DNA from 4 places in the Streptomyces sp. NPDC026092 genome. Region 1 is predicted to be linked to each of the others. Evidence: riboswitches for the same ligand, from Rfam matches in the RefSeq annotation. Region 1 holds a riboswitch; each other region holds the start of a gene.

Region 1 (2,931 bases):
GTGATCGCGGAGACCGCGCAGAAGGCCGTGCTGCCGACGCCCGCCGAGCGGATCGGCGGGCTCCAGGTCGCGGCCCGCTACGAGGCCGCGCAGGCGGACGCGTTCATCGGCGGGGACCTGTTCGCCGTCCAGGACACGCCGTTCGGGGTACGGCTCGTGGTCGGGGACGTGCGCGGCAAGGGGCTCGACGCGGTCGAGGCGGTCGCCGTCGTGATCGGCGCCTTCCGGGAGGCGGCCGAGCAGGAGGCCTCGCTGGAGGGGGTCGCCCAGCGCCTCGAACGGGCGCTGGCCCGCGAGGGCACCCGCCGCTCCGGGCTCGACGCCTTCGAGGGGTTCACCACGGCCGTCCTGGCGGAGATCCCGCGCGGGGGCGGGCGGGTACGGGTCGTGAACCGGGGCCACCCCGAGCCGCTGCTGCTGTACGCGGACGGGGGCCTGACCCACCTGGAGCCGACCGAGCCCGCGCTGCCGCTCGGCATGGGCGAGCTGGCTGCCTGGCCGGACCGGGCCGACGAGGCCCCGTACCCGCCGGGCGCCACGCTGCTCCTCTACACCGACGGGCTCTCCGAGGCGCGCGACGCCTCGGGGGCCTTCTACGAACCGGCCGAGCGGCTCGTCGGGAGGATCTTCCCGGGGCCGGAGGAGATGCTCGACGCGCTCGTCGACGACGTCCGCCGGTACACGGGCGGGGGCTCCACCGACGACATGGCGCTGCTCGCCGTGAGCCGGCCGGGAGCGGGGCAGCCGGAGCGGCGCCGGACGATGCCCGTGGTGCCGTGACGTACCTCGTTCCGCATGTGGTGACCTTGTGTAGTGGAGGTGTACCGCTCCGATAACAATTGACGAACCATCAGTTCCGGGGTGGCGGTAAGACTCCGTACTGAAGCGGGATCAAATCGGGCTGTACCAGCTCAATCTCGTGAATGATCAACCGGAACGGCTTGGAATCCGGCCCTCGTGTCTATTAACGTTCGATAACGCAGCGCGGTCGTCCCAGCCGTCGCAAGAGACGGCACCGTGCGCGTGCGCCGAATCCTGAAAGGGAACCGGGGAACCACTACTTGGGGTGAATCGGGCACCTCCGCATCCGTGCGGAACCGCCCGTAGGAGACCTTCCTGCTCCGAACCCGTCAGCTAACCCGGTAGGCGAGAAGGAAGGAAAGGAGCACGCCTCCGTGGCGTCCAACAGCCCTGCCCCCGACGGTCTTTCCGATGGGTTCAACGCGTTCGGCGCCCGTGGCGCCGCCGGGACGGACGACGACGCGACGACGCTGGGGGAGTGGAACCCGACCGAGGACTCCCTGCGCCAGCAGGCCCGTTCGGGCGGCCGCCACCGCGTCGTGAAGCAGCGCTCCGGCTTCGCCCGCTCCTCCACCGTCCTCGGCGTCGGTGTCATCGCGGCCGTCGGCGCGGGCGGCATGGCGACCGCCAAGGAGAAGCCCCCGGTCTCGATATCGCTGCCCGACCTCAACCTGCCGGACGCCTCCGAGCTGCCCGGTGTCGGCGAGTTCATCTCCGACGGCGGTTCGGACTCCGGTACGACCAACCCGCAGCCGCTCACGGCCACCCTCGCCCTGCCGGCCGACGGCGTCGAGAAGGCCGGAAGCGGCCAGTCCGCCTCCGCCTCGACCGCCGACGCCGGCGAGGCGCTGCGCGCCCGCATCCTGCAGCAGGCCGAGCAGCAGCAGGCCTCCGCCGACGCCGCCGAGAAGGCCGCTGCGGAGAAGGCCGCCGCCGAGAAGGCCGCCCTTGAGGCCGCCGCCAAGGCGGACCAGGCCGAGAAGGAAGCGGCCGCGGCGAAGAAGAAGGCCGAGGAGGAGGCTGCGGCGAAGGCCGAGGCGGAGCGCCTCGCGAAGCTCGCCGCGAGCTACTCGCTGCCGACGTCCTCGTACACGATCACCTCCACGTACGGCCAGTCCGGCTCCATGTGGTCCTCCGGCCAGCACACGGGCCTCGACTTCGCGGCGCCGACCGGCACGCCGGTCAAGGCCGTGCACGGCGGCACCATCAAGTCGGCCGGCTGGTCCGGCTCGTACGGCTACCGGATCGTCCTCGAACTCGAGGACGGTACGGAGATCTGGTACGCGCACCTGTCCTCGATGACCGCGAGCGTCGGCCAGACCGTGGGCACCGGCGACACGATCGGGCGCGTGGGCGCGACCGGCAACGTGACCGGCCCGCACCTCCACCTGGAGGTCCACACCGCGGGCGGCTCGGGCATCGACCCGGCGGCCTGGCTGGGCAACAAGGGCCTCTCGGTCTAAGGGCTTCCCGGTCCAAGGGCCTCGCGGCCCAACGGCCTCTCGGTCCGAGGGCCCGGCGGCCCAACGGCCTCGCGGTCCGAGGACCTCCCGAGCCCTCACGACTCCGGCAGCCCTGGCGTAACCCCCCCCACGTCAGGGCTGCCGGAATACCCGTACCCGGGGCGGTCGTTGTACCGTCCCATGACCTCACTGCGCCCACTGGGCACTTCCGAACTGAACGTCTTCCCCCTCGCGCTCGGCGGCAACGTCTTCGGCTGGTCCTCCAGCGAGGAGCAGTCCTTCGCGGTCCTCGACGCCTACACGGCCGCCGGCGGCAACTTCGTCGACACCGCGGACATGTACTCCGCCTGGGCCGAGGGCAATCAGGGCGGCGAGTCCGAGACGGTCATCGGCAAGTGGCTGGCCTCGCGCGGCAATCGCTCCGAGGTCGTCATCGCCACGAAGGTCGGCGCGCACCCCCGGTACAAGGGCCTCGCCGCGACCACGATCAAGGGCGCGGTGGAGGAGTCGCTCCGCCGGCTCGGGACCGACTACATCGACCTGTACTACTCGCACTTCGACGACCCGACCGTCCCGGTCGAGGAGATCGTCACCGCCCTCGACCAGCTGGTGAAGGAGGGCAAGGTGCGGGCCGTCGCCGCCTCCAACATCGCGCCCGACCGGCTCC
Region 2 (2,931 bases), on a different contig from region 1:
CGGCACGGTCGCCGGCCGCGCCGACGAACTGTGCCGTTTCGCGGTCCTGTTCGGGGACCCGCAGCTGGCCCTGACCGCCGTCAACCGGGTCCTGGACGTCACCGCCGACGAGGTGCGGGAGGTCGCCGCGGCCCGGCTGCGCCCGGACAACCGCGCGGTGCTGGTCTACGAGCCGATCGGTACCGAACAGAGCGACGCCGAGCAGGGCGACAGCGACGAGGAAGAGGGAGCGGACCAGTGACCGACGCTGCCGCGTCTTTGACGAGCATGACGTTCCACCCGCAGCCCGAGCCGGGCGCGGCGAGGCCCTGGGCCTTTCCCGCGCCGGACCGCGGAGCGCTGGACAACGGCCTGACGGTGCTGCGCTGTCACCGCCCCGGCCAGCAGGTCGTGGCCGTCGAGATCTTCTTCGACGCCCCGCTGGAGGCCGAGCCCGCCGGTCTCGACGGTGTCGCCACGATCATGGCCCGAGCCCTCACCGAGGGCACCGACCAGCACACCGCCGAGGAGTTCGCCGCCGAGCTGGAGCGCTGCGGCGCCACGCTCGACGCGCATGCGGACCACCCGGGCGTACGGGTCTCCCTGGAGGTTCCCGTCTCCCGGCTGCCCAAGGCGCTCGGGCTGGTCTCGGAGGCCCTGATCGCGCCGGCGTTCCTCGAGACCGAGGTCGAGCGCCTGGTGAACAACCGGCTCGACGAGATCCCGCACGAGACGGCCAACCCGGCCCGCCGGGCGGCCAAGCAGCTCTCCAAGGAGCTCTTCCCGGCCGAGTCCCGCATGTCCCGGCCGCGCCAGGGCACCGAGGACACGGTGGCCGCCATCGACGCCGCCGCCGTCCGCGCCTTCTTCCAGACCCACCTGCGGCCGTCCACGGCCACCGCCGTGGTCGTCGGCGACCTGACCGACGTGGACCTGGACAAAGTCCTCGCCGAGTCGCTCGGTGCCTGGACGGGCAACAGCGCGGAGCCCCGGCCCATGCCGCCGATCACGGCCGACGACACAGGCCGTGTGGTCATCGTCGACCGGCCGGGCGCCGTCCAGACCCAGCTGCTGATCGGCCGCGTGGGCGCCGACCGGCACGACCGCGTCTGGGCCGCCCAGGTCCTCGGCACGTACTGCCTCGGCGGCACGCTCACCTCCCGCCTGGACCGCGTCCTGCGCGAGGAGAAGGGCTACACCTACGGTGTCCGGGCCTTCGGCCAGGTCCTGCGCTCCGACGGCGAGGGCCACGGCGCCTCGATGCTCGCCATCAGCGGCTCCGTGGACACCCCCAACACCGGCCCGGCACTTGACGACCTGTGGAAGGTGCTGCGCACCCTCGCCGCCGAGGGCCTGACGGACGCCGAGCGCGACGTGGCCGTGCAGAACCTGGTGGGCGTGGCTCCGCTCAAGTACGAGACCGCGGCCTCCGTCGCGGCGACCCTCTCCGACCAGGTCGAGCAGCACCTCCCGGACGACTTCCAGGCGCAGTTGTACGCGCGCCTGGCCGAGACCGGCACGGTCGAGGCGACGGCAGCCGTCGTCAACGCCTTCCCGGTGGACCGGCTCGTCACGGTGCTCGTGGGTGACGCGGCCGAGATCGAGGAGCCGGTCCGGGCCCTCGGCATCGGCGAAGTCACCGTCGTCACCGGCTGATCGAGCAGCATCGAGCGGCGCACCGCCGCCGAAGCGGAGCAAACGGAGGACCCCGACGTCACGTTACGTCGGGGTCCTCCGCTATGTCCGTATTGGGGCGGAGGGTGACCGTATGCCCTGTGGCATGTCTTACAAACTGGCGTGTCTGTTTGGTGATTGAAAGACGATCCGCTTAGCGTCGGTCCGGCTGTTCGCCAGTTGCACCCGCCGCGCCCGCGGCATCGGACAGTCATCGCCGAGTCCCCGTCAGGCGCGAGCCTGGGGAGCCGGGGACCCACACGAAGTCCCTGGGGTGAATCGGACGCCTTCGCATCCGTGCGGAGGGGCCCGTAGGAGACCTTCCTGCTCCGAACCCGTCAGCTAACCCGGTAGGCGAGAAGGAAGGAAAGGATCAGCCACTACATGGCGTTCACCCGTGCCACCGGGAAGCATCGTGGTCCGAGCCGTCTGGCGCGCCGCAGCGCAGGCGTCGCCGGCGTCGCGTCCCTCGCCACCGCCGGCGTCATCGGCACCCTGGCCTCCCCGGCGCTCGCCGCCGACACGGACGCCCCCTCCCTCGAGGACACCGGCCTGACCCAGGTCGTCGTGGCCGACAACGCCCTCGCCGACAAGATCGACGCCCAGGCCGCCGCGCAGGAGCGCGAGGCCGCCGAGGCCGAGGCCAAGCGCGTCGCCGAGGCCCGCGCCAAGGCGGAGGCCAAGCGCAAGGCGGAGGCCCGCGCCAAGGAGATCCGCGCGGCCAAGGAGCGCGCCGCCCGTGAGGCCGAGCGCAAGCGCCTGAACTCCTTCCAGCTGCCCGTGGCCGGCTCGTACGTCTCCACCGGCTACAAGACCGGCGGCTCCCTCTGGTCCTCCGGCAGCCACTCCGGCGTCGACTTCCACGCCGCCTCCGGCACCAAGGTCGTCTCCGTCGGCTCCGGCACCGTCGTCGAGGCCGGCTGGGGCGGCGCGTACGGCAACAACATCGTCATCCGGATGAACGACGGCACGTACACCCAGTACGGGCACCTCTCGGCCATCAGTGTCTCCGTCGGCCAGTCCGTCACCCCGGGCCAGCAGATAGGCATCTCGGGCTCGACCGGCAACTCCACCGGCCCGCACCTCCACTTCGAGGCCCGCACCACCGCCGAGTACGGCTCCGACATCAACCCGGTCGCGTACCTCCGCGCCCGCGGCGTGAACGTCTGACCCGACCGGCCGTCGAGGTCCCGCACCGCACGTCAGAAAAGCCCCGGCTCGTACTGAGCCGGGGCTTTTCGCTGACCAAAAGATATCCATGATTACCGAGGACCCGTC
Region 3 (2,931 bases), on a different contig from region 1:
CTCCCGGACGGCTCGTCGAAGACCCAGGGCCCCTCCACCCCCTCCGCCGAGGTCTCCACGCCGTCCACGGCGACCCCTGAGACCTCCACCACGCCTGAGACCTCCACCACGCCGACGACGCCCGAGTCGTCGACCTCCCCGTCCGCGCCGGGCACCGGCAAGCACCGGGGCGACGCGGCACCGGAGGAGACGGGTAATACGGACAAGGATCGCGAAACAGGGCGTCACGCCTCGCCGTCTGACGCGCCGACAGTGGACGGCTCCGTCGAGGAGCGCGCGAACCGGGGCAGTGGGGGCGACACGGACAAAACGCCCTCCCAGGGCATTGCCGACGCTATCGGCGCATACACCGTCAAGCCCGGCGACAACCTCACCGAGATCGCCCAGCGCAACGAACTCCCCGGCGGCTGGGGCGCCCTCTACGACGCCAACCGCTCGACCGTGGGCGCCGACCCGGACCTCATCCTCCCTGGCCAGAGCCTCGATCTGACGCTCGGGACCCCTGCGGACAAGACCGCGGACAAGACGGCGGAAACGGACGCGAAGTAGGGGCGGTTCGGGGCTGAATGTCCGGTTCTGCGCAAGTGAGACATGGGTCTCTTCGCCTCAACTGGCATGTCTCGTCCGCGAACTCCGCTTCCGTCACCTCTCACCTGCGTAAACACCTTTCATCCCGAGGCAAGTAGGGGCGTTTTGTCCCTCATGGGCGTCTTTGAACTTCCCCCGGGTCTGTGTCTACGGTCGTGACCGCTCGCCACCGCGGGCCCCGTCGACCGAAACGCCGAATCCTGCCGTCGGCCGATGGGAACAGTCGTCGCGTCAAGCGCCGTAGGCAGGAGCGGGGGACCCAAGGTAAGTGCCGTCCCCGGCCGTTGAGACAGACGGCCGAAGGAACGGCTTGGGGTGAAGCCGCGCGCTAGGTCGCGCGGCCGGGCAACTCACATCGGCCCGAACCCGACAGCTCACCTCGTAGGCGTCGGTGAGGAGAATCTCCATGCTGTTTTCCGCCAAGGGCAAACACCGTCGTCCCTCCAAGGCCACCCGCGCCGTCGCCCTCGCCGGCGTCGCCGGCGTCGCCGTCGCCGCCCCCCTGATGGGCGCCGGCACCGCCTCGGCCGCCACCGTCTCCGAGTGGGACAAGGTCGCCCAGTGCGAGTCCGGCGGCAACTGGTCGATCAACACCGGCAACGGCTACTACGGCGGCCTGCAGTTCTCCAGCTCCACCTGGGCCGCCTTCGGTGGCACCGCGTACGCCGCGAGCGCCGACCAGGCCTCCAAGTCGCAGCAGATCGCCATCGCCGAGAAGGTCCTCGCCGGTCAGGGCAAGGGCGCCTGGCCGAGCTGTGGCGTGGGCCTGTCGGCCGCCTCCCCCGGCGCCGCTCCCGTCGAGGAGAGCGCGCCGAAGCCGGAGCGCAAGGCCGAGCAGCCGACGACCCGCAGCGAGCAGCGGACCGCCCCGAAGGCCGCGCCCAAGGCCGAGTCGAAGAAGACCGTCACCACCCCGACCGGCAAGAAGGTCAAGAAGGGCGACGGCGAGTACAAGGTCGTCTCCGGCGACACCCTGAGCACCATCGCCGCCGCCCACGACGTCAAGGGCGGCTGGGCGAAGCTCTTCGAGCTCAACAAGGACGTCGTCGAGGACGCCGACCTGATCTACCCGGGCCAGCAGCTTCACCTGAAGTGAGCCCGACGGCTCGTGTGAGTCCGGCGGCTCGCGCGGGTCCTACGACCCTCCCGCGGTGACCACCCCGGTCCGGAGCGTTTCTTCCCCCGTGCGCTCCGGGCCGGGGTTCCGCGCTGTCCGGGACCGGTTGGCGTCTCGCCCGACCGGTACCGAGCCGGTTACCGCCGAGTAGTTCTGGGGCCCTTTGGCCCGAGATGCATGCCCTTGGGTCCTTTTTCGTCCCAGGGGGCGGGCGCCCGGCTGGCTGGAGCCCTGGAGCCGGTTAGGCTCTTGTCGCAAGGCCAAAGCGACCCTGCACCGCAAGCGTCACATCTAGCGTCACATCCCAGAAGGAGATGCTCGTGCCGTCCATCGACGTCGTCGTAGCCCGGGAAATCCTGGACTCCCGAGGCAACCCCACGGTCGAGGTCGAGGTCGGCCTCGACGACGGCAGCACCGGCCGTGCTGCCGTTCCGTCCGGTGCCTCCACCGGTGCGTTCGAGGCCATTGAGCTCCGTGACGGAGACAAGAACCGCTACCAGGGCAAGGGCGTCGAGAAGGCCGTCCTCGCCGTGATCGAGCAGATCGGCCCGGAGCTCGTCGGCTACGACGCCACCGAGCAGCGCCTCATCGACCAGGCCATGTTCGACCTGGACGCCACGGACAACAAGGCCTCCCTCGGCGCCAACGCCATCCTCGGCGTCTCCCTCGCCGTCGCGCACGCCGCGTCCGAGGCCTCCGACCTCCCGCTCTTCCGCTACCTCGGCGGCCCGAACGCGCACCTGCTGCCCGTTCCGATGATGAACATCCTGAACGGCGGCTCGCACGCCGACTCCAACGTGGACATCCAGGAGTTCATGATCGCGCCGATCGGCGCGGAGTCCTTCTCCGAGGCCCTGCGCTGGGGCACGGAGGTCTACCACACCCTCAAGTCCGTCCTGAAGACCAAGGGCCTCTCCACCGGCCTCGGCGACGAGGGCGGCTTCGCCCCGAACCTGGACTCCAACCGCGAGGCGCTCGACCTCATCCTGGAGGCCATCAAGCAGGCCGGCTACGTCCCGGGCAAGGACATCGCGCTCGCGCTCGACGTCGCCGCGTCCGAGTTCTACAAGGACGGCTCGTACGCGTTCGAGGGCAAGACCCGCTCGGCCGCCGAGATGACCGAGTACTACGAGGAGCTCGTCGCCGCGTACCCGCTGGTCTCCATCGAGGACCCGCTGTTCGAGGACGACTGGGCCGGCTGGAAGGTCCTCACCGACAAGCTGGGC
Region 4 (2,931 bases), on a different contig from region 1:
CGCAGAAACTCACCAGGTCGGGGGCGAGTTCCTTGGCCCTCGGGACCTGCTCCGCGACGATCTGGTCGAGGAGCCGCCCCCGGACGGCCAGGTTGGCGTAACGAAATGCGTCGTGCTCCGGCAATTGGTCGGCGAGGAGTACCGCGAAACGGTCCGCCCAGCCGACGTACTTCCCGTCCGGCCCGGGATCTCCCACGCCCTCCGTGAAGCTGTCCCCGATCGCCGCGTACGACCCGAATGCCTTCATGTCTCTTGATCTCGAATCGTCTGCCACGGGAGTTCATCTTTCCCTTACGTATGTGACCTACGCGACCGTAAGGAGGGGTTGACGCCGGGTGAGATATGCCACCGGTCAAGATTCCACCAAGCCGGAATACGCCGCAGGGGCCCGGCACACCGAAGTGCCGGGCCCCTGTGGGGTGCTGCTGGTGACGCGGGTGATGCGGAGGCGTCAGATGCCGACGCCGTGCTGGCGCAGGTACGCCAGCGGGTCGATGTCCGAGCCGTAGCTCGGGCCGGTGCGGATCTCGAAGTGCAGGTGCGGGCCGCTGGAGTTGCCGGTCGAGCCGGAGAGGCCGATCTGCTGGCCGCCGGTGACGGTCTGGCCGGTCGAGACGGAGAGCGAGGAGAGGTGGGCGTACTGGGAGTACGTGCCGTCGGCGTGCTGGATGACGACCTCGTTGCCGTACGCGCCGCTCCAGCCGGCCGAGTGGACGGTGCCCGCGCCGACGGCCTTCACCGAGGTGCCGGAGGAGGCGATGAAGTCGACACCGGTGTGGTAGCCGGAGGACCACATCGAGCCGGAGGCTCGGTACGGGGTGGAGATGCCGCCGCCGACCGGAGCGACCCAGCCGGAGGAGGAGGCCTGGGCGGGGGCGGAGTCCTGGGTGGCCGTGCTGCGCTCGGAGGAGCGGGAGGCGCGCGACTCGCTCGTGTCGGAGGACGAGGACTTCTTCTCGGCCTTCGGAGCGGCCTTGGGCGCCGCGGCCTTCGGGGCGGCCGTGGACTTGGCGCCGAGGGTGAGCTTCATGCCGGGCAGGATCAGCGACGGGTTCTCGCCGACGACCTGGCGGTTGTCCGCGTAGAGCTTCTGCCAGCCACCCTTGAGGTCGTGCTCGGCGGCGATCTTCGACAGGTAGTCGCCGCGGACGACGGAGTACGTCTTCGGCTTCGCCGCGGGGGCGGCGGCCGGAGCGGCCGGGGCCTTCGCGGGGGTGGCGGCGAGAGCGGCGACGGCCTTCTCGGGCGTCACGGTCGGAGCGGCCTTCTCGGCGGCGTGGGCTCCGGTCGCGCCGAGCAGCGGGAGGGCGACGACGGCGCCACCGGTGCCGGCGGCGACGAATCCGCGCGTGATCGGGTTGACCTTGGGACGGCGATGCTTACCCTTCGCGGGCATGGCGAATTCCTCTCCGTCGCCTGCGAGGTGAGCTGTCGGGTTCGGACTGGAGATGTCCGGCCGCGTTCTCACGCGACTTCACCCCAAGCCGTCCGGTCGGGCCGGTGCGGCGTACTTACCTGGGTCCCCCGCTCCTGCCGTACGTGGATGGGTGCGGATTCGATTCCGGGCGGTGGCAGGATTCGGCGGTCCGACCGGATTGAGCGTGACGCTAGACGAGCGGAGTCGAGCCGAACAAGCCGCCCGATTCCGCCCGCATTCCGCGGCGTGATATTCGCGCCGTATTCCGGTCACCCTCCGTGGATGACGGAGGATCGATTTCCTTTTCCGGCCAGGGAATTGGTCCGGACGATCAGGCACGGTCCGTCACCTTTGAGACGCTGCTCACGCCCCGAATCCCATCTCCCCTGCAACCAGGGCGCGTTATATCGAAGGGTTTAATTCGGACAGAACGCCCATTCCCTTACCCAGGGGTGCGCACGGCCCCCGGCACCCGGGATGATTGCCCCAGGAATCGATCAGGAACCGATCGCGATCCGTCTACCTTCAGGAGCACTCGTGACGCAGCAGCTGCCCCAGGTCCCGTCGACCGAACCCGAGCTCGCCGGGGTACGCAACTTCCGTGACGTGGGCGGACTGCCGACCGTGGACGGTGGTGCGGTGCGCTTCGGACGCCTCTTCCGCAGTGGCCACCTGGCCCACGCCACCGAGGAGGACGCGGCGTTCCTCTCCACCCTTGGGCTGCACACGATCTTCGACTTCCGCAATCAGGCCGACGTCAAGATCGAGGGCCCGGACGTCGAACTGCCCGGTGTACGGAATGTGAACATACCGCTCAACGACCCGGCCGACGGCAAGGAGTTCTGGAAGCTCGTCCGCTCCGGCGAGCTGGAGCAGCTCCGCGAGATCCTCGGCGACGGGAAGGCCGCGACCCGAATGTCCGATTCGTACCGGCAGATGATCGTGGAGCGGACGGCGGAGCACAGCCGCATCCTGCACGCGCTCGCCGAGGACAGCGTCCCGGCGCTCATGCACTGCGCGGCCGGCAAGGACCGGGCCGGCCTCTCCATCGCCATCTCGCTGCTCGCGGTGGGCGTCGAGCGCGAGGCGATCGAGGCCGACTACGTGAAGTCGAACGACCCGCACCGCCGCTACAAGGTGCGCCGCGCCTCTTCGGCCTCGGACGCGATGGCGCCCGAGGTGATGGAGCTGATCAGCCCGCTGTTCGACGCGCGGGTCGAATACCTGCGGGCCGCGTTCGAGACGATGGAGCAGACCTGGGGGACGGCCGAGAGCTACCTCACCGAGGGCCTGAAGCTCAGCCCGGAGACCCGTGCGCGGCTGCGCGAGCGGCTCGTCGTCGAGGCGTGATCACACCCCTCGGGCGGTCTCACTGGTTCTGCGCGCCGAGGGCGAAGAGCAGATAGAGGAACCCGGCGAAGAGGTGTCCGGCCACGAGGTACGCGAAGAGCCGGAGGACCAGCCCCTTGGGGAACTTGCCGGCCTCGCGCTCCTCGCCGGTGACCGGCTTGGGC

What was found. Region 1 has a riboswitch for cyclic di-AMP ahead of AB0F56_RS30905 (M23 family metallopeptidase). Riboswitches for the same ligand answer to the same signal wherever they lie in the genome.
Region 2: linked by a shared signal. The riboswitch ahead of AB0F56_RS22030 (M23 family metallopeptidase) and the one ahead of AB0F56_RS30905 (M23 family metallopeptidase) in region 1 are both predicted to bind cyclic di-AMP.
Region 3: linked by a shared signal. The riboswitch ahead of AB0F56_RS29400 (transglycosylase family protein) and the one ahead of AB0F56_RS30905 (M23 family metallopeptidase) in region 1 are both predicted to bind cyclic di-AMP.
Region 4: linked by a shared signal. The riboswitch ahead of AB0F56_RS01210 (LysM peptidoglycan-binding domain-containing M23 family metallopeptidase) and the one ahead of AB0F56_RS30905 (M23 family metallopeptidase) in region 1 are both predicted to bind cyclic di-AMP.

The regions. Positions count from the first base shown of each region.
Region 1 is NZ_JBEZYN010000024.1:95,149-98,079, forward strand. It holds gene AB0F56_RS30900 (PP2C family protein-serine/threonine phosphatase) at 1-780, shown strand, start outside; cyclic di-AMP (ydaO/yuaA leader) riboswitch at 1,017-1,164, shown strand; gene AB0F56_RS30905 (M23 family metallopeptidase) at 1,176-2,264, shown strand; gene AB0F56_RS30910 (aldo/keto reductase) at 2,445-2,931, shown strand, end outside.
Region 2 is NZ_JBEZYN010000013.1:115,275-118,205, forward strand. It holds gene AB0F56_RS22020 (pitrilysin family protein) at 1-241, shown strand, start outside; gene AB0F56_RS22025 (pitrilysin family protein) at 268-1,635, shown strand; cyclic di-AMP (ydaO/yuaA leader) riboswitch at 1,859-2,025, shown strand; gene AB0F56_RS22030 (M23 family metallopeptidase) at 2,038-2,823, shown strand.
Region 3 is NZ_JBEZYN010000022.1:27,782-30,712, forward strand. It holds gene AB0F56_RS29395 (transglycosylase family protein) at 1-549, shown strand, start outside; cyclic di-AMP (ydaO/yuaA leader) riboswitch at 815-991, shown strand; gene AB0F56_RS29400 (transglycosylase family protein) at 995-1,684, shown strand; gene eno (phosphopyruvate hydratase) at 2,020-2,931, shown strand, end outside.
Region 4 is NZ_JBEZYN010000001.1:265,867-268,797, reverse strand. It holds gene AB0F56_RS01215 (SGNH/GDSL hydrolase family protein) at 1-247, opposite strand, end outside; gene AB0F56_RS01210 (LysM peptidoglycan-binding domain-containing M23 family metallopeptidase) at 452-1,396, opposite strand; cyclic di-AMP (ydaO/yuaA leader) riboswitch at 1,401-1,560, opposite strand; gene AB0F56_RS01205 (tyrosine-protein phosphatase) at 1,955-2,767, shown strand; gene AB0F56_RS01200 (DUF6126 family protein) at 2,787-2,931, opposite strand, start outside.